One region of the Chenggangzhangella methanolivorans genome, then DNA from elsewhere that is predicted to be linked to it. Evidence: predicted binding sites of a transcription regulator. Region 1 holds the regulator's gene; the other holds the start of a gene.
The links. Region 1 encodes LexA, which represses DNA repair genes until DNA is damaged. Its sites were predicted from a motif close to TGTTCNNNNTGTGTTCNG; they were not measured.
Positions count from the first base shown of each region.

Region 2: ACFOWB_RS01615 (putative DNA modification/repair radical SAM protein) is a predicted target of LexA. The motif match lies at 12,846-12,863, and genes of this name have one in related genera.

Region 1 covers NZ_JBHRXS010000006.1:220,856-235,558, forward strand. The annotation lists gene clpA (ATP-dependent Clp protease ATP-binding subunit ClpA) at 1-1,459, shown strand, start outside; gene ACFOWB_RS12235 (AzlC family ABC transporter permease) at 1,501-2,253, shown strand; gene ACFOWB_RS12240 (AzlD domain-containing protein) at 2,250-2,591, shown strand; gene gltA (citrate synthase) at 2,815-4,152, opposite strand; gene gltX (glutamate--tRNA ligase) at 4,320-5,759, opposite strand; gene ACFOWB_RS12255 (ComEC/Rec2 family competence protein) at 5,860-8,163, shown strand; gene lexA (transcriptional repressor LexA) at 8,350-9,051, opposite strand; gene ACFOWB_RS12265 (hypothetical protein) at 9,351-9,734, shown strand; gene ACFOWB_RS12270 (molybdopterin molybdotransferase MoeA) at 9,764-10,981, opposite strand; gene moaC (cyclic pyranopterin monophosphate synthase MoaC) at 10,978-11,475, opposite strand; gene ACFOWB_RS12280 (hypothetical protein) at 11,478-11,822, opposite strand; gene ACFOWB_RS12285 (DUF1003 domain-containing protein) at 11,913-12,470, opposite strand; gene trpC (indole-3-glycerol phosphate synthase TrpC) at 12,500-13,294, opposite strand; gene trpD (anthranilate phosphoribosyltransferase) at 13,291-14,316, opposite strand; gene ACFOWB_RS12300 (anthranilate synthase component II) at 14,328-14,703, opposite strand, start outside.
Region 2 covers NZ_JBHRXS010000003.1:269,494-284,196, reverse strand. The annotation lists gene ACFOWB_RS01660 (FecCD family ABC transporter permease) at 1-469, shown strand, start outside; gene ACFOWB_RS01655 (heme ABC transporter ATP-binding protein) at 466-1,251, shown strand; gene ACFOWB_RS01650 (hypothetical protein) at 1,597-1,794, opposite strand; gene ACFOWB_RS01645 (HlyD family secretion protein) at 2,314-3,774, shown strand; gene ACFOWB_RS01640 (peptidase domain-containing ABC transporter) at 3,771-5,927, shown strand; gene ACFOWB_RS01635 (DUF1501 domain-containing protein) at 6,107-7,456, opposite strand; gene ACFOWB_RS01630 (DUF1800 domain-containing protein) at 7,459-8,808, opposite strand; gene ACFOWB_RS01625 (hypothetical protein) at 8,996-10,003, opposite strand; gene ACFOWB_RS01620 (UdgX family uracil-DNA binding protein) at 10,142-11,584, opposite strand; gene ACFOWB_RS01615 (putative DNA modification/repair radical SAM protein) at 11,581-12,813, opposite strand; gene ACFOWB_RS01610 (hypothetical protein) at 13,071-13,220, opposite strand; gene ACFOWB_RS01605 (GGDEF domain-containing protein) at 13,675-14,703, shown strand, end outside.

The DNA of each region.
Region 1 (14,703 bases):
CACCTACAAGGAATATCGCCAGCACTTTGAGAAGGACCGGGCGCTCGTCCGGCGCTTCCAGAAGATCGACGTGGCGGAGCCTTCGGTCGAGGATGCGGTGGAGATCCTCAAGGGCCTCAAGCCCTATTACGAGAGCTTCCACCAGGTCCGCTACACCAACGAGGCGATCAAGGCCGCGGTCGAGCTGTCGCATCGCTACATCGGCGACCGGAAGCTGCCGGACAAAGCCATCGACGTGATCGACGAGACCGGCGCGAGCCAGATGATCCTGCCGGAGAACAAGCGCCGGAAGACCATCGGCGTGAAGGAGATCGAGACCACGATCGCCACGATGGCGCGCATCCCGCCGAAGTCGGTCTCCAAGGACGACGCCGAGGTGCTGCGCTCGCTCACCGCGAACCTCAAGACGGTGGTCTACGGCCAGGAAGCGGCGATCGACGCGCTGTCCTCCACGATCAAGCTCGCGCGCGCCGGACTTCGCGACCCGGAGAAGCCGATCGGCTGCTACCTGTTCTCGGGGCCGACGGGCGTCGGCAAGACCGAGGTCGCCAAGCAGCTGTCGTCGATCCTCGGCGTGAAGCTGCTGCGCTTCGACATGTCCGAATACATGGAGCGCCACACCGTGAGCCGCCTCATCGGCGCGCCTCCCGGCTATGTGGGCTTCGACCAGGGCGGCCTGCTGACCGACGGCGTCGACCAGAACCCGCATTGCGTGCTCCTGCTCGACGAGATCGAGAAGGCTCACCCGGACCTGTTCAACATCCTGCTGCAGGTGATGGACCACGGGAAGCTGACCGACCACAACGGCAAGCAGGTCGACTTCCGCAACGTGATCCTGATCATGACGACGAATGCGGGCGCGGCCGATCTCGCCAAGGAGGCGATCGGCTTCGGGCGCGGCAAGCGTCAGGGCGAGGACACCGAGGCGATCAACCGCTTGTTCGCGCCGGAGTTCCGCAACCGCCTCGACTCGATCATCGCCTTCGGCAACCTGCCCATCGAGGTGGTGCGCCAGGTGGTCGAGAAGTTCGTGCTTCAGCTCGAGGCGCAGCTCGCCGACCGCAACGTCACGATCGAGCTCTCGGACGAGGCGCGCGACTGGCTCGCCGAGCGCGGCTACGACCCGATGATGGGCGCGCGGCCGCTCGCGCGGCTCATCCAGCAGACCATCAAGACGCCGCTCGCCGAAGAGGTGCTGTTCGGGCATCTCAAGGGCGGCGGCGCGGTCCAGGTGATCGTGAAGGACGGCGAGGACGGCAAGTCGGAGCTCGGCTTCGAGTTCCCGGAAGGCCCCGTGACGCCGAAGCCCGAGAAGATCGAGCGCGACGCCAAGGGCGCGGACAAGAGCGATGCCGAGAAGGCCGAGCCGGCCCGCAAGGCCTCGCCCAAGCGCAAGTCCGGCGACGGCCCGCGCCGCACCGTCACCAAGACGCCGCCGCTCGTGCGCAGTGACGGCTGAGGCGGGCGGCCGGCTCCGCTCCGCGCCGCGGAGCTGAGCCTTTGGCCGAAGACGGTTCGAACATCGAGGCGCCGGACGATCCCGGCGCCTCGTACTGGTTCTGGAACGGGGCCCGGTCGGCGCTGAGCGTCCCGGGCCTCGTGCTGTTCTGCAGCTATTTCGGCTTCGGCGCGATGACGCACGACTTCGGCTGGTCGTGGTGGATCGCGGGCCTTTCGACCTTGCTGATCTGGGCCGGGCCCGGACAGCTGGTGCTGGCCGGCTCGCTCGCCAACGGGGCGGGCCTCGCCGCCTCCGCGCTTGCGGTCACGATCTCGGCCGTGCGCCTCCTGCCGATGGTCATCGCGATCCTTCCCGCCTTGCGCACGACGGAGACGCGGCTCGGCACGCGCCTGCTCGCGGCGCATTTCGTCGCCGTCACGGCGTGGTTCGAGGGCGGCCGGCGCACGCAGATGATGCCGCGCTCGGGGCGCATGCCCTTCTTCCTCGGCTTGGCGAGCGGACTTGCGCTCGGCAGCACGCTCGCCACGATCGCGGGCCATCAGGCCGCCGGCCTGCTGCCGCCGGCGCTCGCCATCGGATTGCTCGGCCTGACGCCGATCTACTTCCTGCTGTCGCTGGAGCGCGGCGCGAGGGGCGTCGGCGAGAAGACGGCGATCGTCATCGGCCTCGTGACGGCGCCGGTCGTCGCGCAGATGTCCCCGAGTCTCGACCTGTTGCTGACCGGCCTCGCGGGCGGCACCGCGGCCTTTTTGATAGACCGCGCGATCGCCCGGCGAAGGACGCCGTCGTGATCCAGCACGACGACTGGTTCATGCTGCTGGCGCTTCTGGCCGCCTTCGCCGCGAACGAGGTCTGGCGCTCGCTCGGCGTCGTTCTGTCGGCGCGACTGCGCGAGGACAGCGCGCTGTTCGCCTGGGTGCGGATGGTGGCGACAGCGCTGGTGGCGGGGCTGGTGGCGAAGCTGGTGCTCTCGCCGACGGGCGCCTTCGGGCAGGCCCCGCTGTGGCTGAGGCTCGCCGCGGTCGGCTGCGGCGTCGCGGCTTACGCCGCTGGGCGGCGGTCGATGGCGCTTGGCGTTGGCGTCAGCGCCGCCGCGCTCATCGCGGGGATGGCCTGGCTCGGGCCGTAGCCGGCCGAATTTCGCGCGCGAACCATCGCCGTCATGCCCGTTCTTGCGCTGGTATCCACGACTTCGGCGGAGAGCTCTCCGATCCTAGAAGGCGTGGATGCCCCGCTGCCGCCGGGCATGACGGCGACGTTGCGCCTGCGATCGTCGCGTTGGCGGGTCCAAACGCAGTTCGGCCCCGACCGGAGGCCGGGGCCGAACCAAACTTGCGTCGGAACCCCTGCGCTCAGCGGCGCTGGGAGATCGGCATGTAGTCGCGCAACGGCGCGCCGGTGTAGAGCTGGCGCGGGCGGCCGATGCGCTGGGACGGATCCTCGAACATCTCCTTCCACTGCGCGATCCAGCCAACGGTGCGGGCGACGGCGAACAGCACGGTGAACATCGACACCGGGATGCCCATCGCCTTCAGCGTGATGCCCGAGTAGAAATCGATGTTCGGGTAGAGCTTGCGCTCGACGAAATACTCATCCTTGAGCGCGATCTGCTCGAGCTCCATCGCGACGTCGAGCAGCGGGTCGTCCTTGATGCCGAGTTCGCCCAGAACCTCATGGCAGGTCTTCTGCATGATCTTGGCGCGCGGATCGTAGTTCTTGTAGACGCGGTGCCCGAAGCCCATCAGGCGGAACGGGTCGTTCTTGTCCTTGGCCTTGGCCACGTATTTCGAAACGTTCTCGGGCTTGCCGATCTCGCCCAGCATCTTGAGCGCGGCCTCGTTCGCGCCGCCATGCGCCGGGCCCCAGAGGCAGGCGATGCCGGCCGCGATGCAGGCGAAGGGATTGGCGCCCGACGAGCCTGCGAGACGCACCGTCGAGGTGGAGGCGTTCTGCTCGTGGTCGGCATGCAGGATGAAGATGCGGTCCATGGCGCGCGCCAGAACCGGGTTCACCTTGTACTCTTCGCACGGCACCGCGAAGCACATGTTCAGGAAGTTGGCCGAGAAATCGAGCGCGTTCTGCGGATAGACGAAGGGCTGGCCGACCGAATACTTGAACGCCATGGCGGCGAGCGTCGGCGTCTTGGCGATCATGCGGATCGCCGCGATCTCGCGCTGCTCGGGATCGTTGATGTCGGTCGAGTCGTGATAGAAGGCCGAGAGCGCGCCGACGACGCCGCACATCACGGCCATCGGGTGGGCGTCGCGGCGGAAGCCCGAATAGAACCGCGACATCTGCTCATGCACCATGGTGTGGCGCGTGACCTGGCGGTCGAAGTCGGCCTTCTGGGCCGAGGTCGGCAGCTCGCCATGGAGCAGCAGGTAGCAGGTTTCGAGGAAGTCGCCGTTCTCGGCCAGCTGGTCGATCGGGTAGCCGCGATAGAGCAGCACGCCCTCGTCGCCGTCGATGTAGGTGATCTTCGACTCGCAGCTCGCCGTCGAGGTGAAGCCGGGATCGTAGGTGAACATCCCGGTGTTCTTGTAGAGCGTCTGGACATCGAGCACGGACGGCCCGATCGAGCCGTGGCGGATCGGCAGATCCATGCTGGCGCCGCCCACCGAGAGCGTGCCCGGAGCGTCGGAACTGATCTCGGCTTCCTTGAATTTGACCGTGCTGGCCGTCGGTGACATGCGCCATACCCCTTAGCTGAAACAGTGAGGTCTCACGCCGCTCTGACCGGCGCTTTCAGGCCTCGCTCGGAGGCCGCCGGGTCTCATGGCGGCTGCGAGCCTATACGACTATTGTTGCAGCGCAAACTAGGGCGCGGAGCGCCTTTGGCGAGTTTTTTTGATCGGTTTCAGACCTTCTGAATCTGCCGGGCCTGATCCTCAATTCGCCCAAGGCTTTCTTCGCGTCCGAGCGCCGCAAGCACGTCGAAAATGCCGGGCGACGTCTTGCGTCCCGTGAGCGCCGCGCGCAGCGGCTGGGCGACCGCGCCGAGTTTCACGCCCGCGTGCTCGGCGACGCGTCGCACCACGGCCTCGGCGTCGGCGGCGGACCATTCGGGAAGGGCCGCCAGTCCCTGATGGGTCGCGGCCAGCAGGCTGCGCGCCTCCGGCGTAAGCAGCTGTTCGGCGGCGGGCTCCATGGCGAGCGGGCGCTCGTCGGTTAGGAAGCGCGCGCCGTCGAGCAGCTCGACCAGCGTCTTGGCGCGCTCCTTCAGCCCCGGCAGCGCGAGCGCGAAGGCGTCCCACCGGCCGGTGGCGTCGAGCTTGGCCGCCGCCGCCTCGCCGCCCGGCAGGAAGGGCAGGGCCGTCCGGAACGCCGCCAGGAGATCGGCGTCCGGCGTCTCGCGCATGTAGTGGCCGTTGAGGTTCGACAGCTTGACCTGGTCGAAACGCGCGGCGGAGCGGCCGACCGAGCCGATGTCGAACCATTCGACCGCCTGTTCGGTCGAGAAGATCTCGTCGTCGCCGTGGCTCCAGCCGAGCCGCGCCAGATAGTTGCGCAGCGCCGCTGGCAGGAAGCCCATCTCGCGATAGGCCTCGACGCCCAGCGCGCCGTGGCGCTTCGACAGCTTCGCGCCGTCCGGCCCGTGGATCAGCGGGATGTGGGCCATTTTCGGCACGTCCCAGCCGAGCGCCTGGTAGATCTGCGTCTGGCGGGCGGCGTTGGTCAGATGGTCGACGCCGCGGATGACGTGGGTGACGCCCATGTCGTGGTCGTCCACGACCACGGCGAGCATGTAGGTGGGCGTTCCGTCCGAGCGCAGCAGGACGAGGTCGTCGAGGTCCTTGTTGGGGATCACGACGCGGCCCTGCACGAGGTCGTCCACCACTGTCTCCCCCTCGGTCGGGGCCTTCAGGCGAATGGCGGGCGCGCGGCCTTCCGGCGCGTCAGAAGCCGGGCGATCGCGCCAGCGGCCGTCATAGCGGGGCGCGCGGCCCTCGGCTTGAGCGGTCGAGCGCATCTCCTCGAGCTCTTCTGCCGAGGCGTAGCAGCGATAGGCGCGGCCGTCGGCGAGCATCTGCTCCACGGCTTCCCGGTGGCGCTCGGCGCGGGCGAACTGGAACACCGGCTCGCCGTCCCAGTCGAGGCCGATCCATTTCAGTCCGTCGAGGATCGCGTCGATCGCGCCTTGCGTGGAGCGCGCGCGGTCGGTGTCCTCGATCCGGAGCAGCATCTTGCCGCCGAGGCTTCTGGCGAAGAGCCAGTTGAACAAGGCGGTGCGCGCCCCCCCAATGTGGAGGAAGCCGGTGGGCGACGGCGCGAAGCGGGTGACGACGGGTTCGGTCACGGGCGGACGGTCTGGCTCTCGGAAAGGTTGCGTGCGAGGCTCATGGAGCCGCGCGTTGCGGCCCTCCTAACACAGGCGGCGGACCGGGGAAAAGACGGCCATGGCCATCGCGCCGAGCGGGCGTGAGTCGGACGGAGTTCGGGGCAGGGCGCGCGCGATCGCGCTGCCCGGGACCCGCACGCGCGCCGGCGCGCTGCCGGGCCTTTGGCGCGCCGCGCAGGGCTGGCTGCTCGACCGCCTCGCCGAGGAGGCGGAAGCCGGCCGTCCCGCGCTCTGGCTGCCGGTCGCTTTCGGCGTCGGCTGCGCGGTCTATTTCGCCGCCGCGCATGAGCCGGAGCTCTGGGCCGCGGCGCTCGCTTTCGGGATCTCCGCCGGCCTTGTGGTCGCGGCGCGAAAGCGCTTCCTTATCCTTGGCCTGGCTGTCGGGCTTGCGGCCGTAGCGGCGGGGTTTTTGGCCGGAAAGCTCGCGACGATCCGCGCCGACGCGCCGGTTCTGGCGCGCCCGATGTCCGCGGAAGTCGTCGGCCGCGTCGCGCTGATCGAGCCGCGCGAGAACGCCAGGCGGCGGGTGACGCTCGAGGTCGAACGCTTCGGCCCGCTCGAGGACGAGGACCTGCCGCGCCGCGTGCGCTTCACGCTTGGGCCCGAGCCCGCCTTCACGGCCGGAGACCGCGTCTCGCTCGAAGCTTTCTGGCGGCCGCCCGAGGGGCCGGTGCGGCCCGGCGGCTACGACTTCGCGCGCGTCGCCTTCTTCAACGGGATCGGCGCGAGCGCCTTCGCGCCGAAGAACGTGAAGGCCTGGGGCCCTGCCGAAACGCAAGGCTGGGACGCGGCCCTTCAACGATTGCGCGAACGGCTGACGAAGCGCATCACCGCCGCAGTGGGCGGTCCTGAAGGAACGGTGGCGGCCGCGCTCGTCACCGGCGTTCAGGGGCCGATCCCGCAGCCGACCGAGGACGCGCTGCGCGCCGCGGGCCTCAGCCACATCCTGTCGATCTCCGGTCTTCACATGGCGCTGATCGCCGGGACGCTGTTCGCTCTCGTGCGCGCGGCGCTGGCGCTCATTCCGGGCCTTGCGCTGCGATGGCCGGTGAAGGGCGTCGCAGCGGCGCTCGCGCTCGCCGGGGCGACCTTTTACCTGGCGCTCTCGGGCGCGGAGGTCGCGACGCAGCGCTCCTACGTCATGATCGCGGTGGCGTTCGTCGCGGTGCTGGTCGGCCGCCCGGCGCTGTCGCTGCGAAACTTCGCGCTCGCGGGCCTCGCCGTGATGGCGCTGACGCCCGACGCGCTGCTCGGGCCGAGCTTCCAGATGTCGTTCGCGGCGGTCGCGGGCCTCCTCGCCTGGTTCGAGGCGCGCAAGGGCAAGGCGAAGCCGCCGCCGCCCGAAACCCTTGCGGGCAAGGCGCTGCGCTGGTTCGCCGCCGCCGCGGCCGTCGCCGTGATGACGACGATCGTCGCGGGTCTCGCGACCGCGCCCTTCGCCGCCTATCACTTCCACCGCACCACCCCCTATTCGCTGGTCGGCAACGCGCTCGCCACCCCGCTGCTCGGGATCATCGTGATGCCGAGCGTCGTCGGCGGCCTCGCCTTCGCGCCGCTCGGGCTCGACGGACCTTGGTGGCAGGCCATGGGCTTTGGCCTGCGCGGCGTATTGGCGATCGCCGAGACCGTCGCCTCGTGGCCTGGCTCCGAACGCTTCGTGTTCGCCTTCGGGGAAACGGCGCTCATCCTGTTCGCGGTCGGGATCGCCTGGCTCTGCCTGTGGCGAACGGCGCTGCGCTATCTCGGCGCGCCCGCGATCGGCCTCGCGCTCGCGCTGGCGGCGTTTCCGGCGCGGCCCGACGTCGTGATCGACGCCTCCGGACGGCAGATCGCCGCGCGCGGGCCCGACGGGCGCCTGGCGATCCTCGGAGGCCGGGCGTCGAGCTTCTCGGCGAGGGTCTGGCGCGGGGCTGACGGCGAGGCGCCGGGGGGCCCGAGTCCCGACGGCGGGCGCTGCGACTCGCAAGGCTGCGTCGCGCCGCTTTCCGGCGGTGGAGAGGTCGCGCTCGTGACCGACGCGCGGGCCTTCGCCGAGGAGTGCCGGATTGCGACGCTCGTCGTCACGCCGCTCGTCGCGCCGAAGGCCTGCAGCGAAACCGCGGCGGTCGTCGACCGGCGGACGCTCGCCGCGACCGGCGCGCTGGAGCTGACGCGGCAAGGCGTGGCGTTCTCGGCCAAGGCGGCGCGCGATCCGGCCGGACGGCGTCCGTGGACGGGCCCTATGCTTCGCGATCCGCCGCCGGCGGAGGCGCTGCGGCTGAGCTTCGCCACGCAGCCGAAGGCGGCCGGACCGCCGCAGGATCACAAGATCGTCGATCCCACGGAACCGGACGATATGACAGGCGACGGCGAAGAGCCCTAGCGTCTGCGGCCGCTCGATGCCGCCGACATATCCGTCCCCCTTCCCTTGCGGGAGAGGGTTAGGGGGAGCCTCCGAACTTTACAAAAAGGCGCCGCCCGCGCCCCTCAAGCGGCCAGCGCTTCGCGTCGCCTACCTTCTCCCACAGCGGGATAAGGAGAGACGCCGTCGCGTCGAAAGGCGAAGCCTTCAATACCGGCGGATCAGCCCCACGAGCCGGCCCTGGATCGCGACGCGGTCGGGGCCGAAGATGCGGGTCTCGTAGGCCGGGTTGGCGGCCTCGAGAGCGATCGAGGCGCCGCGCTTCCTTAGACGCTTCAGCGTCGCCTCTTCGTCGTCGACCAGCGCGACGACGATGTCGCCGGTGTCGGCGGTGGTCTGCTTCTTGATCAGCACCAGGTCGCCGTCGAGGATCCCGGCCTCGATCATCGAGTCGCCGCGCACTTCGAGCGCGAAATGCTCGCCGCCGCCCAACATGTCGGGCGACACCGAGATCGTGTGGCTGCGCGACTGGATCGCCTCGATCGGCACGCCGGCGGCGATGCGCCCCATGACGGGGACGGAGACCGAGCGGGGATCCTCATCCTCGTTCGCTGGCTGCGGACGGCGGCCGAGGCTGCCCTCGATGACGTTCGGAGAGAACCGGCCGGTCGGCCGCGTGACGGCGGGAGCGGCGGCTTCCGGCAGCTTCACCACCTCGAGAGCCCTGGCCCGGTTCGGCAGGCGGCGGATGAAGCCGCGCTCCTCCAGCGCCATGATGAGACGGTGGATGCCGGACTTCGACTGAAGCCCCAGCGCATCCTTCATCTCCTCGAACGAGGGGGGAACGCCGGTCTCCTTCAGCCGCTCGTGAATGAAGCGCAGGAGATCATATTGCTTGCGGGTCAGCATCGACGGCTCCGCGCGAGGCCAAAACAAATCATGAACACGACCGTAACTGTTCTAGACATGTTCCGCAAGCGTTAACATCCCGTTTCCGTCCGCGTGTCGGACAGACGAACGAGCGACGCGCCGCCGATGCGCCTCGCCGCGCAGCACGACCAGAGAGGGCGTAGGACCGATCTCCGACAAGCCGGGCGCCCGCGGCGATAGGTAGTCTTGCGGATGCCCGCCACGGTTGCCGGCGTCTAAACTTGTCGGAGTGCGGTCGCGCGTCGCGATCTCTAAGCAACCGACATCAGGAGACGACGATGCGTCGACTGGCCTTCGCGGTAGCGTGCGGTGTTGCGGCGTCTTGGTCCATGGCGGGCGAGGCGGCCGCGCGTGACTATTCTGGAAAATACAAGAGCAAGATCACGCTGCCGAACGGCGACGTCGTTAAGGCGAACGTCACGATCGTCAAGGTCGATGGTAGTATCTATCGATCTGAGTCAAAGTACGGGGATTTCATAGAGCTTTCGATGTGCTTTGCCGAGGAAGATCGCTTGAGTTGCGGATTTGCTCCCAAGTCCGGCGGCGGCTATGTCGGGTTCAGCATCTATGAGCCGGATGGATCGGGCAAACTGATCGGCAAATTCGCAGAGACGTCCACTCAGAAGCTCGGCAAGGAAGTCTTGACGCCCGTCGGGAAGTAGACGCTTCGGTCGGCCGCTTGCGGCGAGCCTTAGTAAGGATGCGGCAGCGCGAGGATCCGGCATGCGTCGCCGGCCTTCGCGGCCGGGGCGTGCGCGGGGCGGACCAGCAGGCATTCGGCGTCCGAGAGTCGGCGCAGCATCGACGAATCCTGCCGCGGAAACGCGGTCGCGACGGGAACGCCGTCAAGCCCGATTTCGAGCGCGGCGCGCATATAGTCCTCGCGCTGGTCGTTCTCGGGCATGTCGCGGCCGAGCCTGGCGGGCAGCAAAGCCGGATCGAGGTCCGCGCGCCCCGACAGCCGCCTGAGCGCGGGCGCGAGGAACAGCAGCGAACAGACGATCGACGAGACCGGGTTGCCCGGCAGGCCGAGCGCGAGCGTCGCGCCGCGGCGGCCCGCCATCATGGGCTTGCCTGGCCGCATCGCGATCTTCCAGAAGTCGAGCGTCACGCCCTCGGCCTCGAGCGCGGGCTGGACGAGGTCGTGGTCGCCGACCGAGGCGCCGCCGAGCGTGACGAGAATGTCGGCCTCTTCGGCGAAGGCGCGGGCGATCGCGGCGCGGATCGCCTGCGGCCGGTCGGGCGCGATGCCGAGGTCGAGCGGAACGCCGCCCTCGGCGGTCACGATCGCTGAGATCGCGAAGGCGTTCGAGGCGACGATCTGGTCCGGGCCGACAGGGTCGCCCGGCGCGACGAGCTCGTCGCCGGTGGCGAGGATCGCGACGCGCGGGCGTCGCGCGGCCTCCACCGCGGGATGGCCGAGCGCCGCCGCGAGCGCGAGGTCGCGCGCGCCGAGGCGCCGGCCGGCCTCGAGCAGCGCCTCGCCCTTCGAGAAGTCGAGCCCCGCCCGCCGGATGTGGCGCCCGGCTTGGGCCGCCTCTCGCGCGGTGATCACGTCGCCGTCGCGGTCGGCGTCCTCCTGGATGAGGATCGCGTCGGCGCCCTGCGGCACGGGCGCGCCGGTGAAGATGCGCGCCGCCTCGCCGGGACCGATCAAGCCGCCGAAGCTCTTTCCGGCCGCCGACTCGCCGACGACGCGCAGCCGCGCGCCCCCGGCTGCGTCCGCGGCGCGGACCGCGTAGCCGTCCATCGCCGAACAGTCGCAGGGCGGCTGGTCGCGGAGCGCATGGAGCGGAGCGGCGAGCGTGCGCCCAAGCGCCTCGGCGAGCACGACGCGCTCGGCCGGCAGCGGCGCGAGGCCCGCGAGGATGCGCGCGCGCGCCTCGGGGACGGGAAGCAGGCCGCTCACGCCGGCTCCCCGGCGTGGAAGTCGCCGGAGCGGCCGCCGGACTTCGACAGCAGCCGCACGCCCTCGATCCGCATGCCGCGATCGACCGCCTTGGTCATGTCGTAGACGGTGAGGCACGCGACGGTCACCGCCGTCAGCGCCTCCATCTCGACGCCGGTCGGGCCGGAGACGCGGGCGGTCGCGGAGACGCGCACGCCCGGCAGACTGTCGTCGGGCGTCAGCTCCACCGAGACCTTGGAGAGCGCCAGCGGATGGCAGAGCGGAATGAGCTCGTGGGTCCGCTTGGCCGCCATGATGCCGGCGATGCGGGCGACGCCGAGCACGTCGCCCTTCTTGGCCTCGCCCTCGACGACGAGACGCAGGGTCTCGGGCGCCATGACGACGCGGCCCTCCGCCGTCGCCTCGCGGGTCGTGGCGGGCTTGCCGCCGACGTCCACCATGTTGGCCTCGCCGGAGGCGGACAGATGGGTGAGACGCGGGGAAACGTCGGTCATCGTCAGGCTCCCGAGAACAGGGGGGCGAGGGCGTCGAACGAGACCGCCGCGCAGACGCCGAGGCCCGTCAGGATCAGCCCGACGAGATAGATCTTGGTCGCCTTGTCGTAGATCTTCTTTCGGAGCCCCTCGATCGGCAGCAGGAGCGCCAGCGCGCGGATCTGCAGCGCGACGCCGACGAAGATCATGAGGGCGGGCGGCGTGTCGTAGCTGTGCCAGACGCCCGGGCTCGACGCCCATTGCGACAGGAAGCCGAGAGAAAAGGAAACCGTGACGCCGAACGCCGTGATCGTGCCGTTGCGGAACGTGGCGTCGAGCGGCGGCGGGGGCGGGTCTTCCGGCGTCATGGTCGTGGTCGCTGGCTGGCGTGGCGCGGGCGGCGGCGCTTGGCGCGGCGGTTTTCGTTCGGAGCGGCGAGTGATGGCGGGTCGCGCGCCTCAACGCAACGGGCGCTGCTCGAGCAGGCGCGTGAGCAGGGCGATCTGCTCCTCCTGCTTGGCGACCAGCGCGACGAGATGGTCGTTCCTCAGCGCGTCGAGCTTGTCGTGCAGCGCCATGATCTCGATCTCGGCCTTCAGGTTCACCTCGTAATCGAGTTCGGCCTGCCGCCGGTCCTTCGCCGACTGGCGGTTCTGGCTCATCATGATGATGGGCGCCTGGATCGCGGCCAGCATCGACAGCATCAGGTTGAGGAAAATGAAGGGGTAGGCGTCGAACGGACGCGTCAGCAGCCAGACGTTGGCGACCGCCCAGATCGCCAGAATGACGCCGAAGATGACGATGAAGGTCCAGGATCCGCCGAACTGCGCCACGCCGTCGGCGAGCCGGTCTCCGAAGCTGTCGGCGTCGTCGTCGGGCGAGGGAGGCCGCGCGATGAGCTTGCGGCCGCGGGCGAGCTTGAGGACGCGCTTCTCGGCGTCGTCGAGGGCGTTGAGCGCGCGGCCGAAGACGCGGTGCGAGGCCTGGTCCAGCTCTGGCGAGGTCTCGTTCGTCATGGCAAGACCTCCTTGTCCGGCGGAAGCCTTCAGGCCGCGAGCAGCGACCGGGTCGCGGCGGCGACGTCGGGCTGGCGCATGAGGCTCTCGCCGACGAGCAGCGTGCGGCAGCCGACGGCGGCCAGGCGCGCGGCGTCCGCGGAGGTGAAGATCCCGCTCTCGCCGACGAGGATCCGGTCGGCCGGAACGCGGGCCGAGAGCTCCTCGGTCGTTTCGAGGCGCACGTCGAAGGTGCGCAGGTTGCGGTTGTTGACGCCCACGAGGGCCGTGCCGAGCGGCAGCGCCCGGTCGAGCTCTTGGCCGTCATGGACCTCGACCAGCACGTCCATGCCGAAGTCGCCGGCGGCGGCGACGAGGTCGCGGGCCTGCGCGTCGGTCACGGCCGCCATGATGACGAGGATGCAGTCGGCGCCGAGCGCCCGGCTCTCGGCCACCTGGTAGGGATCGTAGAGGAAATCCTTGCGGATGGCGGGCAGCGGGACGGCGTCGCGGGCTTGGCCCAGGAACTCGGGCGCGCCCTGGAACGAGGGGCCGTCGGTCAGCACCGAAAGGCAGGCGGCGCCGCCGGCCGCATAGGCGCGCGCGAGCGCCGGCGGGTCGAAGTCGGCGCGGATCAAGCCCTTGGACGGGCTTGCTTTCTTGATCTCGGCGATGAGCGCGGTGCGCCCGTCCGCATGGGCGGCGCGGATCGCCTTGACGAAGCCGCGCGGCGGGGAGGCGGCCTCCGCCGCGCGCCTCACCTCGGCGAGGGGGCGGGCGGCTTTCGCGGCCTCGATCTCCTTGAGCTTGTAGGCGCCGATGCGCTCCAGCACGTCTGCGGTCATTCGGCCGTCTCCGGGTTCGAGACGCGGATCAGGGCGTCGAGGCGCGAGGCGGCGGCGCCGCTGTCGATCGAGGCGGCGGCGAGCTCCGCGCCCTCCAAGAAACTCTTGGCGCGGCCCGCCACGATCAGCGCGGCGGAGGCGTTGAGGATCGAAATGTCGCGATAAGCCCCTGACTGGCCATCCAAAACACGGCGCAGCGCGGCGGCGTTTTGCGCGGCGTCGCCGCCCTTCAGCGCTTCGGCCGGATGATGGGGGAGCCCAGCGTCCTCGGGCGAGATCGAAAAGGTCGTGACGCGGCCGTCCTTCAGCTGGGCGACCGAGGTCTCGCCCGAGGTCGTGATCTCGTCGAGCCCGTCGGAGCCGTGCACCACCCAGGCGGCCTCCGAGCCGAGCGTGGAGAGCGCTTCGGCGATCGGCTCGACCCATTTGGCGGCGAACACGCCCACCATCTGCCGCTTGACGCCGGCCGGGTTCGAAAGCGGCCCGAGCAGGTTGAAGATGGTGCGCATGCCGAGCTCGGTCCGCGCCGGGCCGACATGGCGCATCGCCGAGTGATGGTTGGGCGCGAACATGAAGCCGACGCCGGCCTCCGAGATACAGGCGGCGATGCGCTCGGGGCTGAGGTCGACGTCGACGCCGAGCGCCTTCAGCACGTCGGCCGAGCCTGACTTGGAGGAGAGCGCCCGGTTGCCGTGCTTGGCGACCGGCACGCCGCAGCCCGCGACCACGAAGGCCGCGCAGGTGGAGACGTTGACCGAGCCGGCGCCGTCGCCCCCGGTCCCGACGACGTCGACGGCCTCGGCCGGCGCCGCGACCGGCGTCATGCGCGCCCGCATGGCCGCGACCGCGCCCGCGATCTCGTCCACCGTCTCGCCGCGCAGGCGAAGCCCCATCAGAAAGGCGCCGATCTGCGCGGGCGTGGTCTCGCCCGACATGATCTGGCCGAACGCGGCTTCTGCGGCTGCGCGATCGAGCGCGCGGCCTTCCGCGATCCGGGCGATGACAGGCTTGAAGGCGTCCATCGGAGCCGCCGTCAGCCCGCGCGCGCGGCGGCGAGCCGCCGGCGCTCGACGTTCCACTCGGCGGCGTCGGCGAGGAAGTTGCCGAAGATGGTCGCGCCATGCTCGGAGGCGATGCTCTCGGGATGGAACTGCACCCCGAAGATCGGCCATGCGCGATGCGACAGGCCCATGATCAGCCCGTCCTCGGTCTCGGCCGTGACCTCGAGCGCGTCGGGCAGTCCCTCGCGCCGCACGACGAGCGAATGATAGCGCGTGGCGCTCAAGGGGCCGTTGATGCCCCGGAACGAGCCGCGGCCCTGATGGCGGATGGTCGCGAGCTTGCCGTGCACAGGGGTCGGGGCGCGCTCCACGACTCCGCCGAACACTTCGCCGATCGCCTGATGGCCG
Region 2 (14,703 bases), on a different contig from region 1:
GTTCTGGACGCTTGGAAGCCTCGGCGGCGCGACATGGGTCAAGGCCGCGCTCGCCACGCCCTTCGTGCTGGCGCTTGTGGTCGCGATCCCCGCGCTCGCCCGCGGGCTCGACGCGGTCGCGCTCGGCGAGCGGGCGGCGTTTCATTCCGGCGTCGACGTCGAGCGGCTGAAGCGGCTCGCGCTGCTGGGCGTCGCGGCGTCGAGCGCGGCGGCGGTCGCGGGCGCGGGCGCGATCGGCTTCATCGGCCTCGCCGCGCCCCATCTGGTGCGGCTCGCCATCGGCCCGTCGCATCACGCGCTGCTGCCGGCGGCGGCGCTTGCGGGCGCCGGGCTGCTGCTCGCCTCGGACGTCGCGGCGCGCATCGTCGCGCAGCCCGCCGAGATGCCGATCGGCGTCGTCACCGCGGCCTTCGGCGCGCCCTTCTTTCTCTGGCTGCTGATGCGACGGCGCGGAAAGCTGTTCGGATGAGCGGGCTCGTCGCCGAGGACGTGACGGTGAGGCTCGGCGGCCGCGAGGTCGTCTCCGGCGCGAGCCTCGAGGTCCGGCCGGGCCGCGTCGTGGTGCTGATCGGCCCGAACGGAGCCGGCAAATCCTCGCTGCTCGGCGCGCTGTCGGGCGAGCTTGCGCCAGCTTCGGGGCGCGTCAGCCTCGACGGCGAGGCGCTGTCGGCGTTTCGCCCGGCCGAGCTCGCCCGGCGCCGCGCGGTGCTGGCGCAGGCCACCGAACTCGCCTTCGCCTTCACGGTCGACGAGGTGGCGCGGCTCGGCCTGCCCGCCGGCCTGTCGCGAGCCGAAGCCGACGCGGTCGTCTCTCAGGCGCTTTTGGCCGTCGACATGGCGGGCAAAAGCCGGCGGATCTGCTCGGAGCTCTCCGGCGGCGAGCGCCAGCGCGTCCATCTCGCCCGCGTGCTCGCTCAGCTCGCCTCGGCGCCCGACGGTCGTCCGCGCCATCTGATGCTGGACGAGCCGACCGCCGGGCTCGACCTGTCGCATCAGCTCGCGACTCTGTCGCTCGCGCGGCGGCATGCGGAGGCGGGCGGCGGCGTTCTGGCGGTGCTGCACGACGTCAATCTCGCGGCGATGGCCGCGGACGAGATCGTGGCGCTGAAGGCCGGACGGATCATCGCGCGGGGCGCGCCCGCCGAGGTGCTGACCGACGCGGTGATGCGCGAGGTCTATGACGTCGAGGCCCGCATCGGCGTCGCGCCGCCCGGCCCGTTCCTGCTGCCGCAGAGCGTGCGGCTGGTTTGACCGCAGTTCTTGTCCGGGCTCTTCGGCCGGGATGACGGGCGGAGGGGCGGGCGCCTCTGAAGAGCGGACAGTGACTGCCGAAGGCTCGCGCAGGAACCGCAACGGTCATCCCGGGCCTGACCCGGGATCCAGAACCGACGCCGCGGCGAGGTCTGGAACGGCCGGATCGACTCTGGATCCCGGCTCTTCGGCCGGATGACGGGCGGGTTTTCAAGCGCATGCCCTGACCGGGGCCGCCGGCGCCGAGCGTCGGACGAAAAAGGGACCGCCGCGCCCGTCGGCGCGGCGGTCCCCAAAACCGCTTGAGCGGCCGACCCGTCGGGCGGACCGGCCTTGTGCGGGGCCTTAAGAGACCGTCGCGTGCGGCAGGGCGCCGAGAACGGTGCCGAGCGTGTCGCCCACGAGCCCGCCGACCTGGTCGATCGTGCCGGACACCGCAGCGAGCTCGCTGCTCAGGTCGAGGCCGAGACCGAGCGTCAGACCGCCGGCGACGTCGTCGAGCTCGGCGGCGTTGAGCTCACGGATAATTTCGAACTTGGTCATGCAATCCTTCTCCCCTGGAAGGGACGCGCATAAACGCCCCGCCAATGTTTGAAGAAACGCCGGAGCGGCGCTTCGCCCACGACCTGAGCATCGGTCGCCCGGAGCATCAAGTCCGGCCCCGTGACAGCCGACCGACGGGAAAAACCTTTCGAATCAGAAGGGTTTGGCAATTATGTTGATCGTATGATCACAAAATCCGGCGGTCGCTCAGGGAGTTGGTCCCGATCTGGGACACGGCGTCACGGCCCCGCCGCCCGAAAGATCGCCGGGAGCCGGCGAAAGCCGCCGTTCGAGTCCGCGTCCGCGCAGGCCTCTGAGCCTCAACCGATTTTCAGGACTTGTGCGGCCGGGCGTCGCATCAGCGGAAATTTCCAGCGAAATGATCGAATGATGAATTTATGCGGCCGCGGGGTGGACGCGGCGGGCGCAGCTGCTCATTCTCGCCGCCTTTTCCGGCATTGAAGGGGGTTTGACGGTCGCCGCGACGGCCGCAGGGAGCATGCGAGACTCTTGTCAAAGATGATGGGCGCCGAGGCGCTGTCCGAGCCGGGCTCCAGGCCCGAGCCCCAGCCGAGCCCCAAACCGAAGCCGAAGTCGGCGGCTCCGGAGGCCGCGCCTGAAGCCCGCGCGCTCGTCGCGAACGCTTCGGCGGCCGCGCCGCCTGCGTCCGTCGAGCCGAAGCGCGCGCTGCCGCTGTTCCGCGCCGCCGCGATCTCGGCGCGCGCCGATCAGTGGCTCGGGACGACGCGCGCGGTGCAGCCCTGGCCGATCCGGGTGGTCGCCTCGGTCGGCGCGGGGCTCGCGGTCGCGGTCGTCGCCTTCCTGATCTTCGGCCAGTACACCCAGCGCGCCCGCGTGCAGGGCGTGCTCGCGCCGAGCCAGGGCCTCATCAAGCTCGCGGCTCCGCAGCAGGCCAGAATCCTGTCGCTGAAGGTGACGGACGGCGACCGGGTGGAGAAGGGCCAGGCGCTCTACGCGCTCGACCTCGACCGTCAGACCGAGCTCGGCGCCGCGAGCGAGACGGTGCTGGCCGCGCTGAAAGTCCAGCGCGAGGAGCTTCGCAAGGAGGTGTTCCGGCGCACCGTCTCGGACACGGAGCGCAAGGACGCTCTCAACGTGAAGATCGGCGATCTCGACCGCGAGACCGCGCAGGTCGACCGCCAGATCACGACCGGCGAAGAGTACATGAAGCTGCTCGACGAGCAGCTCGGCTCCTATCAGGACTATCTCAAGCGCGGCATCACCGTGCAGCGCGACGTCGACGACCGCCGCTCGCGGTTGATGACGGAGAAGACCAAGCTCGAGCAGCTGCGCCGCGACCGCGTGCGGCTCGAAAGCGACGCCAACGCCACTCGCGCCGAGATCGCCCAGATCGACCATGAGGGCGGCTCGAAGCTCTCGGAGATCCGCCGGCAGGTCGCCGAGGCCGACCGCGCCATCGCCGAGGCCGAGGCGCAGCGGCGGATCGAGATCGTGGCGCCGGAGGCCGGGCGCGTCACCGGCGTCGTGGCCCATGCCGGCCAGGCGGTGCCGAACGGCGCGCCGCTGCTCACCATCGTGCCCGACAGCGGCACGCTGCAGGCCAATCTCTACGCCGAATCGAGCGCCATCGGCTTCGTGCGCGAGGGCGACCCTGTGATGCTGCGCTACGCGACGTTCCCCTACCAGAAGTTCGGGCAGCATCCCGGGGTGGTCACCGCGATCTCGCGCGCGGCGCTGCGTTCCGACGAGATCGACACCGGCGTGCCGATGCCGGCCGAATTGCAGGGGCGCGGCGCGCTCTATCGGCTGACCGTCAAGCCCGGATCGTCGGACATCGAGGCCTATGGCAAGCGCGAGCAGCTGCAGGCCGGCATGCAGGTGGAGGCCGACATCTTCCTCGACACGCGGCCGATCTGGCAATGGATCCTCAATCCGCTCTTCAGCCTGCGCCCGCTCCATGGCGGGCCGGGGCAGACGGGCGCGGGAGGCGGCTGGTGAGCGCGACCGACGCCGCAGGGCCTGCGCCGGAGACGCGCTCGCTGGTCGAGCGGCTTTCGCTCGGCTGGTCGCGGCCCAAGACGCCGACGGTGCTCCAGACCGAGGCCGCCGAATGCGGGCTCGCCTGCCTCGCGATGGTCTCGGGCTTCCACGGGCGCCTGGTCGATCTCGCCACGCTGCGCCGACGCTTTTCGACCTCGCTCGGCGGGCTGACGCTCAAGCAGCTCGTCTGCATCGCGGGGCGGTTGGAGCTCGCCGCGCGTGCGCTGCGCGTCGAGATGGAGGCGCTGCCCGAGCTCGCCGTCCCTTGCGTGCTGCATTGGGGCTTCAACCATTTCGTGGTGCTCGAAAGCGTCGGCCCGCGGACCGCCACGATCCTCGATCCCGCGATCGGCCGGCGGACGATGAGCCATGAGGAGCTCTCGAAGTCCTTCACCGGCGTCGCGCTGGAGCTGACGCCGACGCAGGACTTCTCGCCCGCCGACGAGCGGCAGACGATCCGGCTCACCGCGCTGTTCCGCAACGTCGTCGGCCTGCCGGCCGCGATCCTCCAGCTTCTCGCGCTCTCGGTCGCCTTCGAGGTGTTCACGCTGGCGGTGCCGTTCGGCACGCAGATCATCATCGACCAGGCGATCGTGGCCGCCGACGCCGATCTCGTGACGCTGGTGGCGCTCGGCCTCGCGCTGCTGGTGGTGCTGCAGACCGCGATGTTCGCCGCCCGCTCCTGGGCCATCATGGCGCTGTCGAACGGGCTGAACGTGCAGTGGGCGAGCGGCCTGTTCTCGCACCTCATCCGCCTGCCGCTCGACTACTTTGAAAAGCGCCACGTCGGCGACGTCACCTCGCGGTTCCGCTCGCTCGAGACGGTGCAGGACACGCTCTCGACGACCTCGGTTCTCTCCGTGGTCGACGGCGTGATGGCGGTCGGGCTCATCGCCATGATGGCGCTGTTCGGCGGCTGGCTCGCGCTCGTCGCGGTCGGCACGACGCTGATCTACGTCGCGATCCGGGTCGGGGCCTATGCGCCCTACCGCGCGGCGTCGGAGGAGAGCATCGTCCAGTCGGCGCGCGAGAACACGCATTTCCTCGAGACCCTGCGCGGCGCCACCACCGTAAAGCTGTTCGGGCTGGAGGAGCGGCGCACGGCCACGTGGCTCAACCTGCTGGTCGACCGCTTCAACGCCCGGCTCCACACCCAGAAGCTCGACGTGCTGTTCAACTCGGCCACCAAGCTGCTGTTCGGGCTCGACCGGGTGCTGATCCTCTATCTCGGGGCGAACGCCGTCATCGACCAGAGCGTCACGCTCGGGGCGCTGGTCGCGTTCCTGGCCTACAAGGACCAGTTCGCGACCCGCATCGAGAGCCTCGTGCAGGCGGCCTTCAAGATGCGGATGCTGAACCTGCAGGCCGAGCGCCTCGCCGACATCGCGCTTACGCCCCGCGAGGTCTCGGGCGAAGGTTTTGCGCCCGCCGCCCCGGGCCAGTTGCGGCCCGCCACCGCGATCTCGATGAAGAACGTGGGCTTCGCCTATGGCGGCGGCGAGCAGCCGATCGTGCGCGGCTTCGACCTCGACATCCGACCCGGCGAATGCGTCGCGCTGCTCGGGCCCTCGGGCTGCGGCAAGACCACTCTGCTCAAGATGCTCGCCGGCCTGCTGCCCCCGACCTCCGGCGCGATCGAGATCGACGGGACGCCGCTGAACGAGCGCTCCATGGCCTCCTATCGCGAGCGCATCGGCTGCGTGCTGCAGGACGACCGGCTGTTCGCGGGCTCGATCGCGGAGAACATCGCGTGTTTCGATCCCGCGCTCGACATGCAGTGGGCGCGCGCCTGCGCGGCCGCGGCCGGCATCGACCACGACGTGATGCGGATGGCGATGGGCTACGAGACGCTCGTCGGCGACATGGGCTCGACGCTCTCGGGCGGGCAGAAGCAGCGCATCTTCATCGCCCGCGCGCTCTACCGGAAGCCGAGCCTCTTCCTGCTGGACGAGCCGACCAACCATCTCGACGAGCGGGCGATCGACGTCGTGCTCGACGCGCTGAAACGGCTGCCGATGACGCGCATCGTGGTCACGCACAACAGCCGGGTCGCGAGCATCGCCGACCGGCAGATCCTGATGTCGCTGCCGCAGGGAGCCGCGAAGGGGTGAGTTGGGTTCGCATCAGCGCGTCCGAACCACCGCCGTCATGCCCGGCCGTCAGGCCGGGTATCCACGACTGTGTTTGACGAGGGCGCCGCTTCCCAAGTCGTGGATACCCGCGCTTCGCGCGGGCATGACGGCCGAGGTTTTGGCGATCGTCTGTCAGATGAGCCGAAAGCGCGCGGCCCTCAAACCCCGTAGGCCGCGCGATACTTGGCGATGCCGGTCGTCGGCCGCAGCGCAGCCTTCGACGGGCCGCGCACGCCCGCGACCTTCGCGCTCGACGGCGCCGAGCCGCGGATCAGCCCCTGCATCGGCGCGACGTCGGCGGAGTCCGGGAACACCGTGGTGTCGAGCACGTTGCGCGGCACGCCGACATGATCGGCGAGCACGCCTTTGAACACGGCGCGAAGGTCGGTGGTGGCCTTGAGGTCGCTGTCGTCGACGAGCTGGGAGGCGGCGAGGCCCGGCCAGTCGCCATAGACTTTGCCGCCCTGCACCGCGCCGCCGGCGAGCAGCGCCACCGTGCCGACGCCGTGGTCGGTGCCGTTCCCGCTGTTGACCCGCACCGTGCGGCCGAACTCGGTCGCCATCACCACCACGGTCTTGGACCAGACCGGCGCGGCGTAGTCGGCGAACTCCTTCAGGCCGACGTCGAGCTCGTTCAGCGAGCCCCACAGGAAGCCGTCCGTCGCGCCCTGGTTGGCGTGGGTGTCGAAATTGCCGACCGAGAGCACCGCGATGCGCGGCCCGTTGCTCGAGGCGAGCAGCCGCCCGGCGCCGCGGAACGCGCGGCGGAACTGCGAGACGTTCTGGTCTTCGTCCGACGATGTCTTCTCGGCGAGCGCGTCGGCCTTCATCCCGGCCCTCAGCGCGTCGTAGAGCTCGGTGTCGCGCTTGCGCAGCAGCGTCACGACGGCGTCCGAGGTGGGCGCGGGCGGGTGCGAGAACCAGGTGGGCGACCAGCCGAGAACGGGCGCCGGGCCGCGCAGCAGCAGCGGCGCCTCGCCGACCTGGATCGCGCCGTAGGCGTCGATCGGAGAGCCGCTCGGCATCGACGAGAGCAGGCGGTTCAGCCAGCCGGTCGGGTTGGATGAGAGGCCCGGCAGGCCGCTCTCGAGATTGTCCTGGCAGTCGAAATGCGAGCGGTTCTGCAACGGCGTGCAGACCGCGTGCACCGCCGCCGCCTGGCCGGAGAGATACATCTGGCCGAAGGAGGGCAACGCGGAGTTGAGGCCGAAATAGCTGGTGTTGAGCGACAGCGTCGCGTCGCGCGGGATGGCGATGCGGCCGCGCATGCCCGCATAGGCGGCGTCGCCATGCGGCACGACGACGTTGATCCCGTCCATGCCGCCGCGCAGCACCACGATGAGGAGCCGCGGATCATCGGAGGCGGCGCTTGCGGTCTGCGGCAGATAGGCGGCGGAGAACAGGCCCGCGGTGATGCCGAACACCGCGCGGCGCGACAGCAGCAGGCGGGATTCCGCGCAGCCTTCGGCGGCGGCCGCGGCGAGGCGCTGGGAGACGGGATCGGTCACGCTCATCTCCTCTGGAACTCGGGCGACATGAAGAACACCGTGTAGCCGGGCGTCTTTTCGGTGATCCAGGTCAGCGCGCTCTTGGTCTGGCCCGACAGCGACTCGCCGTAGAGCGAACGGGCGAGCGCGAGCGGCGCGGCCGTCGAGGCGGCGCCGTATTCCCAGACGGCGAGCTGCGCGGTGTCGAGGCGGATGGTCATGCCGTCCGGGTCGAGCCAGGAATAGTTCTCGTCCGAATAGCCGTCCGGCGCCGGGCGCTCCCAGGGCAGGTGGTTCATCGCGCGCAGCGGCTCGGTGAACACCCAGCGGCGGTCGGGCGCGTAGCGCGTGCCGAGCGCCCGGTACTGGGCGATGGTGAGTTCGTAGGGCGTGCGGATCTTCTTGTGCTCGAGGCTCCAGGCGGCCGGCAGCGAGATCAGCGCGAGCGCCGTCTGCTTGAGGTCGCCGCGGCTTTGGCGGAAGGCCTTGGCCACCGGGTTCACCATTTCGGGCGTCGGCTCGTCGGTGATGAAGTGGCGCACGAGCTTGAAGGCGATGTGCTGGGCGGTCTCGGGCGCGCGGGCGAGATCGGTCAGCACCGCCTCGCCCTGCTCGATCCCGCCGGCCGGATAGGACTTGCCGCGCAGCTGGATCGCGCCGGGCTCGTGCCACTTCTCGCGGAAATAGAACTCGCCGGCCTTGCCGCCGGGCGCGTCCGCCCATTCCTGCCCGACCTCCCAGGACCGGATGTAGGACCAGCCGGTGAGGACCAGCGCCATGTTGGTGACGTCGCGCTCGCTATAGGCGCCGCTGCCGAGCGTGTGCAGCTCCATGAGCTCGCGCGCGAGGTTCTCGTTGAAGCCGCCGCTCCACTGGCCGCGATAGGAGTTCGGGCCCTTGGAGTCCTGGTTGTCGAGATAGCGCAGCATCGCCGGGTGCCGCATGACGCCGCGATGCATGGCGGCGAACTTGCCGAGCACGTTCTTGCGGATGACGTCGCGCTCGAGCTGCCCGATGGTGGCGCGGATCACCTGATCCTTGTTGACTGACATCGAGAAGTGGTTCGACCAGAACAGGACGAGCCGCTCCACGAAGCCGATGCGGGCCGACAGGTGCTTGTCGATGCGCGCGTCGAGCTCGAGCTGGCGGATCTGCTCGCTGGTCGAGAAATCGGTCTGCGACAGGCGCGCGGCCTTGGCGCGGCTCGGCAGAGCCTTGTTGGAGATCAGCGCGACGTCGGGCTCGTCGAGCTCGGCTTTCAGGGCGGCGAGCGGGTCGTCGCCGATCTTTTCCATGAGGCCGGGGGTCGGGCCGAGGCCGAATCGCTGCAGCGCGATCCGGGCCCGGTTCGCTTGGCCGGCGCTGAGAGACATGGACGCGGGGCTCCCTGGCCCGGCCGCGAATCAGCCGGCGCCTTAGGCCGCAACCTTGCCCTCAACTTCTTCGCGATTCATCAACGGACCGTGATAAGGGCGAACGAAGCGTGAAGGAGGTCCGCACAGTTTAGCGGACCTCTCCCCGTGTCTCTGGCTTCGCCCGTGGTTCCGGCCCGGGCCTGGCTCAGGAGAGCCAGAGCTCGATCGTGCCGCGCCGCGGCGGCGAGCCGTAGGAGCGGAAGTCGCGCACCTCCGGGGCGAAATCGCTCGGCGAGGCGCGGCGGACCGCGTCCTGCAGCGCGCGGATCGCGGCGCGGTCCTGATCATAGAAGAAGCGCACGGCGTCGCGCCGCACGGGCAGCCTCACGCCGCGGATCTCAGCGACCGAGACGCCGCGCCGGCGGAGTTCGGCGGCCACCGCCGCGGCCCGCTCGCGCGCCGCCGGGTCGGCCGAGCGCACATGGATGAAGACGCGCACCGGCCCTGCCGCCATGCGCTCGTCCGGCGCGGCGTCGTCGACCGCGGCGGTCTCGTCGGCTGGGGCGAACTCATCCGCCGTGGCGCGGGACGAGGCCCGCAGGCGCTCGCTTCGCCGCGGGGGCAAAGGCGGGTCGACGCGCGCGGTCGAGGGTTCGACGGTCTCGTCCGGCGGCATGTCGGCCGCGTCGGCGAACGCGGCCTTGATCTCCGCCGGCTCCGCGTTGGACACGCGTTCCGTCGCGCCGGGCGCGACTGGTCCGACGAGCTCGGCGACCTGCCGCTCGAGCCCGGCGCGGCGCGTCTCTAGCGCGGCGACGCGCTCCTCGCCCGCCGCGATCTCGCTTTCCTTGGCGTTGAGCTTGCGCTGCAACTCGGCGAGCCGGTCCTCGTGACGCTTGCGCTCGGCGTCGAGCGCTTCGACGCGCTTCTCACGCTCGGCCACGGACTTTTCGAGCGCGTCGGCGCGATCCGAGGCCGCGCCGCCGACATTGGCGACGACGCCCGCGCCCGACAGCGCCACGATCACGACGGCGGCCACGACCGGCCAACGGCGCTCGCGCACGACGTCGCGCAAGCTTCCGAGGCGCGCGTCGAACGAGCGCCGCGCATCGTCGCGCCAGGAGGATGAGGAGGCGGTTTTTCCCGAGATGGAGCTCATTTCCGACGTGGACTTGAACGCGTCACGCGACTGCGAAGCCGACCGGACGGTCATGGCTCGATCCTTTCACACGGCGCCCCTACGCCTGCCGGGCGGGGCCTCGATCGCATCCACGCGCGACGTCGGCCGACCCGGCGTCGGGCAAACGCGCGAGGGCGGGAAATGGTTGCCTCGCCGGATCGAGGCGGCGCCTCACGCGGCCTGCAGGAACGGGAGGGCGAGACGAAGATCGGCGACGAAGCGGTCGAACTCCTCCTGTTTGCGCGCTTCGTCCGGCAGGCGCAGCAGGTAGGACGGGTGGACCGTCACCAGCACGTCGGGCGCGCCCTCGCGCTCCATGATCGCGCCCCGGGCGTCGCCGACCTTCACGGCGCGCCCGATGACCGCGCGCGCCGCGCTCGCGCCCATCGCCACCACGAGGCGCGGGCGGATGGCGCCGAGCTCGCGCTCGAGCCAGCCGCGGCAGGCGGCGATCTCGCCGGGCGCGGGCGACTTGTGCAGCCGAAACTTTCCGCGCGGCTCGAACTTGAAGTGCTTCACCGCATTGGTGACGTAGAGCTTCTCGCGCTCCACGCCCGCGGCCTCCGCGGCCCGGTCGAACAGCGCGCCCGCGGGCCCGACGAAGGGGCGGCCGGCGATGTCCTCCTTGTCGCCGGGCTGCTCGCCGACGACCACCACCTGCGCGCCCTCCGGCCCCTCTCCGAACACGGATTGCGTCGCCGGCCCCCATAGCGGGCAGGCGCGGCAGCCCTCGACCATCTCGCGCAGCGCCGAAAGCGGCGTCGGATCGCGCTCCGGGGCGGCGGGCGGGGGCGACATCAATCTCTGGCCCTTCTTCGGCTCGGCCGCGGGCGCCGCGACCATCTCGTCGGAGCGCCGCTGGGCCTGCGCGATCAGAGGACCGATGAGCGGGGCCTCGGGAAGGTTGCGCCAGTACTTCTTCGGCATCTCGGCCCGCATCGCCGAGACCTTGAGGCGCGCCGGGTTGAAGATCGAGGCGTAATAGGTCCGCCACAGCGCCTCGAGCGCGTCGCCTTCGGGCGCGTCGGCGCGGTTCGCGCCCTCGGCGATCTCGAGCCGCGTCCCGTTCCAATGCGCCGAGCGCCGCGGTGTGAGGATCGACCAGCGCATCGCCGAAAAGCGCCGCATGAAGAAGGGCGCGGTCGCCGCCACGATGTGATGCTCGGGCTCGAACCAGGCGACGAACTGCGGCGCGCCGTCCTCGCCCGATATCTCGCGGAAGCGCACGAAGGCGGTCATCTTGTGCTTGTCGCGCCGCACCGCCTTCACGAGCGCGCGGGCGCGCGTCAGGTCCGGGTCGGCGGCGTCCTCCATCAGCCGGCGGTCGGCCGCGACCCGCGTCAGCAGGCGGTAGAACAGGTCGAAACGGCCGGGATCGGAATGAAGCAGACCGGTTTCGGCGAGCTCGAGGAAGCTGCGCGGCACGCTCGGCGCCGGCGCGCCCGCGACCTGCGGGGAGGGCGCGTCGTCGGTCCCGAACAGGTCGCGGTCGTCCTCGCCGACGCGCCAGTCGACCGTGAACGGCGGCGCGCCCTCGGCGAGCAGCCCGCGCGCCGCGCGCCGCCAGCCGGCGACGTCGTCGGGCTCGGCGAGCACGATCCGCCGCCCGCTCACAGCGCGAGCGCCATCTGGCGGGGCTTCGGCCGGAACCGCTCGATCAGGCGCTCGCTCTCCAGCGCCGCGATCGAGGGGCGGTGGTCGGCGAGCTTGAGGAAGGGCGAGACCTTGGCGAGCGACACCTTCAGCCGCGCGAGGTCCTCGCTGCGGATGGCGCGGAAGCGGCGCGCCGAAAGGATCCGGTCCACCGTGGTCTTGCCGAGGCCCGGCACCCGCAGCAGCTCCTCGCGCGAGGCCGTCTGGCAGTCGAGCGGGAAGCGGCCGCGATGGCGCAGCGCCCAGGCGAGCTTGGGGTCGAGCTCGAGGTCGAGCATGCCGCCGGCCTCGGTGATCTCGGAGACCGAAAAGCCGTAGAACCGCATCAGCCAGTCGGCCTGGTAGAGCCGATGCTCGCGCATCAGCGGCGCGGGCTTGAGCGGCAGGCGCGCGCTTGCGTCTGGAATCGGGCTGAAGGCGGAATAATAGACCCGCTTCAGCCGGTAGCCGGCGTAAAGATTGGCGGAGGCGTCGAGGATCAGCCGGTCGTCGGCGGCGTCCGCGCCCACGATCATCTGCGTGCTCTGGCCCGCGGGCGCGAAGCGCGGCGGTTTCGCGCGCGTCTTGCCGTCGGCCTTGGAGGCCTCGATGCGGGTGCGAAGGCCCGCCATCGCGCGCCGCACCGCCCGCACGTCCTTCTCGGGCGCGAGCGTCTTGAGACTCGCCTCGCTCGGCAGCTCGACATTGATCGACAGGCGATCGGCGAAGAGTCCGGCTTCCGCGATGAGCTCGGGCGAGGCGTCCGGAATGGTCTTGAGGTGGATGTAGCCCTTGAAGCCGTGGTCGATCCGCAGCGAACGCGCGACCCGCACCACCTGCTCCATCGTGTAGTCCGGACTGCGGATGACGCCCGAAGACAGGAACAGGCCCTCGATGTAGTTCCGCCGGTAGAAGTCGAGCGTCAGGTTGACGATCTCGGCGATCGAGAACCGGGCCCGCGGCGTGTTGCTCGACGCGCGATTGACGCAATAGAGGCAGTCGAACGCGCAGGCGTTCGTCATCAGTACCTTCAGGAGCGAGATGCAGCGGCCGTCCGGCGCGTAGGAGTGGCAGATGCCGGCTCCCTCGGTCGAGCCGAGGCCGCCGCCGGCCCCGCCGAGCGAGTTCCGTTTCGTCGTGCCGCTCGACGCGCAGGAGGCGTCGTATTTCGCGGCGTCGGCCAGAATTGCGAGCTTACGGGTGACATCCAAGAGATCACGTCCTTAGTGAGGGCATGACCATATGTTCGATATTTGTTCTTATCAAGCGGCGGCGATCATGTGGTTTCAAACGCGGCCGCGACCGCCGTCGTGACGGGCTCGGCGCCATGAGCCCGCGGCAGTTTCCGGCCTGCCATCCGCGACAGGATCGCGATCGCGGCGGGCGAGGGGCTGGCGCAGGCCGCCGTCGGACTGCGGCGTGCGCGGCTTTAAGTCCGCCGCCGGCGAAGCCGTTTCGGCCCGCGCTCTCAGGTCTCGGCCGGCGCCTGCGTCCGGCAGGCCGTTTCGGCCTCGAGCCGCGCCATGTCGAGGAGATAGGCGAGCGTCGCCAGCTGATGCTTGCGCGCGAGTCGCTTCAGATCTTCGCTTTGGCTCGCGATATGCGCGGCGACCGCCACGCGCGAGCCGCCGGCGCCGTCAGGTCCCGATCCGTCGTGAGCCCGTTCCATGTTCTGTCACCCTTCCTCTTGCGACGAGAGTTCGGGAGACGTTTTGCCAAGTCAAGCAAAGCGATGAAGATTATTTTCCGATATCTTGTTCGGAACCATCCCGCGTCGTGATCTGTTCATGCGTGACTTTAGAATCCACAAGATGATTGCGCCCCAACGATTTAAGGCAGGCGCCGGCGTCGGCGCCGCGAACTGTAGGCGTTGCGCCGACATCGCGAGCCCTACGGCCGGACGTCGCGGGCCCCTGCGCCTCGAGGCGCGCCGTCGGCGGACGACTGCGACGCGGCCTGGCTGCGGCGGGAAGGCGCAAGTCGAACAAACGTCGCGCAGACGCGCTAATCACCCGTTCAGCTGTCGCAGGCCATGATACCGGTTCTCGACGCGATTCGAATCAGCAGACGACATGCCGCATCGTGGTCTTAGCTTCAGCCTGCCGCGGTGGCGCCTCACAAGGTGGCTCGCCGATCCCGGCGTCGACGCGCCCGAGGACATCCGCCGCGCGCTGGTGGGGAGCCTCTACGGCACCCTGCCGATCTACATCGGCGGCGTGCTGAACACGATCGCGATCGCAGCCCTCATCGCCTGGCGCATGCCGACGACGCCGATCCTGCTGTGGCTCGCCATCGAGATCGTGGTCTGCGTCTGGCGGCTCGCGGTGCTGCTGATCTCGTTCCGCCGCGCCCGCCAGGGGCGCGAGACGCCGACGGATCTCTATCTCGTGCTCGGCGTCGGCTGGGCCGCAAGCGTGGGCTACGGCGCCTTCGTCTCGATCGTGAGCGGCGACTTCGTCGCGGCGACGCTCGCCTGCATGTCGGCCGCCGCCATGGTGGGCGGCACCTGCTTCCGCAATTTCGGCGCGCCGCGGCTGTCCGCCGTCATGACGGCTCTGAGCCTGGGGCCCGCCTGCCTCGCCGCGCCGTTTTCGGGCGAGCCCGTGATGCTCGTCGTGTTCGCCCAGATCCCGATGTATCTCTACAGCATGCGGCTCGCCGCCTACCGGCTGAACGCGCTGCTGATCAAGACCATGATGGCCGAGCGTGAGAGTGACCGGCGCGCCACCGAGGACCCGCTCACGGGGCTTTCGAACCGCTCGGGCCTTTCGCGCGCGATGGACGGCGGGCGGGACGGCGACCTCGCGCTGCTCTATCTCGACCTCGACGGCTTCAAGGCGGTCAACGACATCCACGGCCACGCCACCGGCGACCGCCTGCTGCAACAGGCCGCGGGGCGGCTGCGGCGGCTGCTGCGCTCCGGCGACGTCGCGGCGCGCATCGGCGGCGACGAGTTCGTCGTGGTGGCGCGGGGCGTCGCGCGCGGACAGGCCCAGGCCTTCGGCGAGCGGCTGATCCGTGAGCTCGCGCAGCCCTACGAGCTCGCGCCCGACCTCGAGCTCGCGGTCGGCGTCAGCGTCGGCGTCGCGCTGACGCCCGAC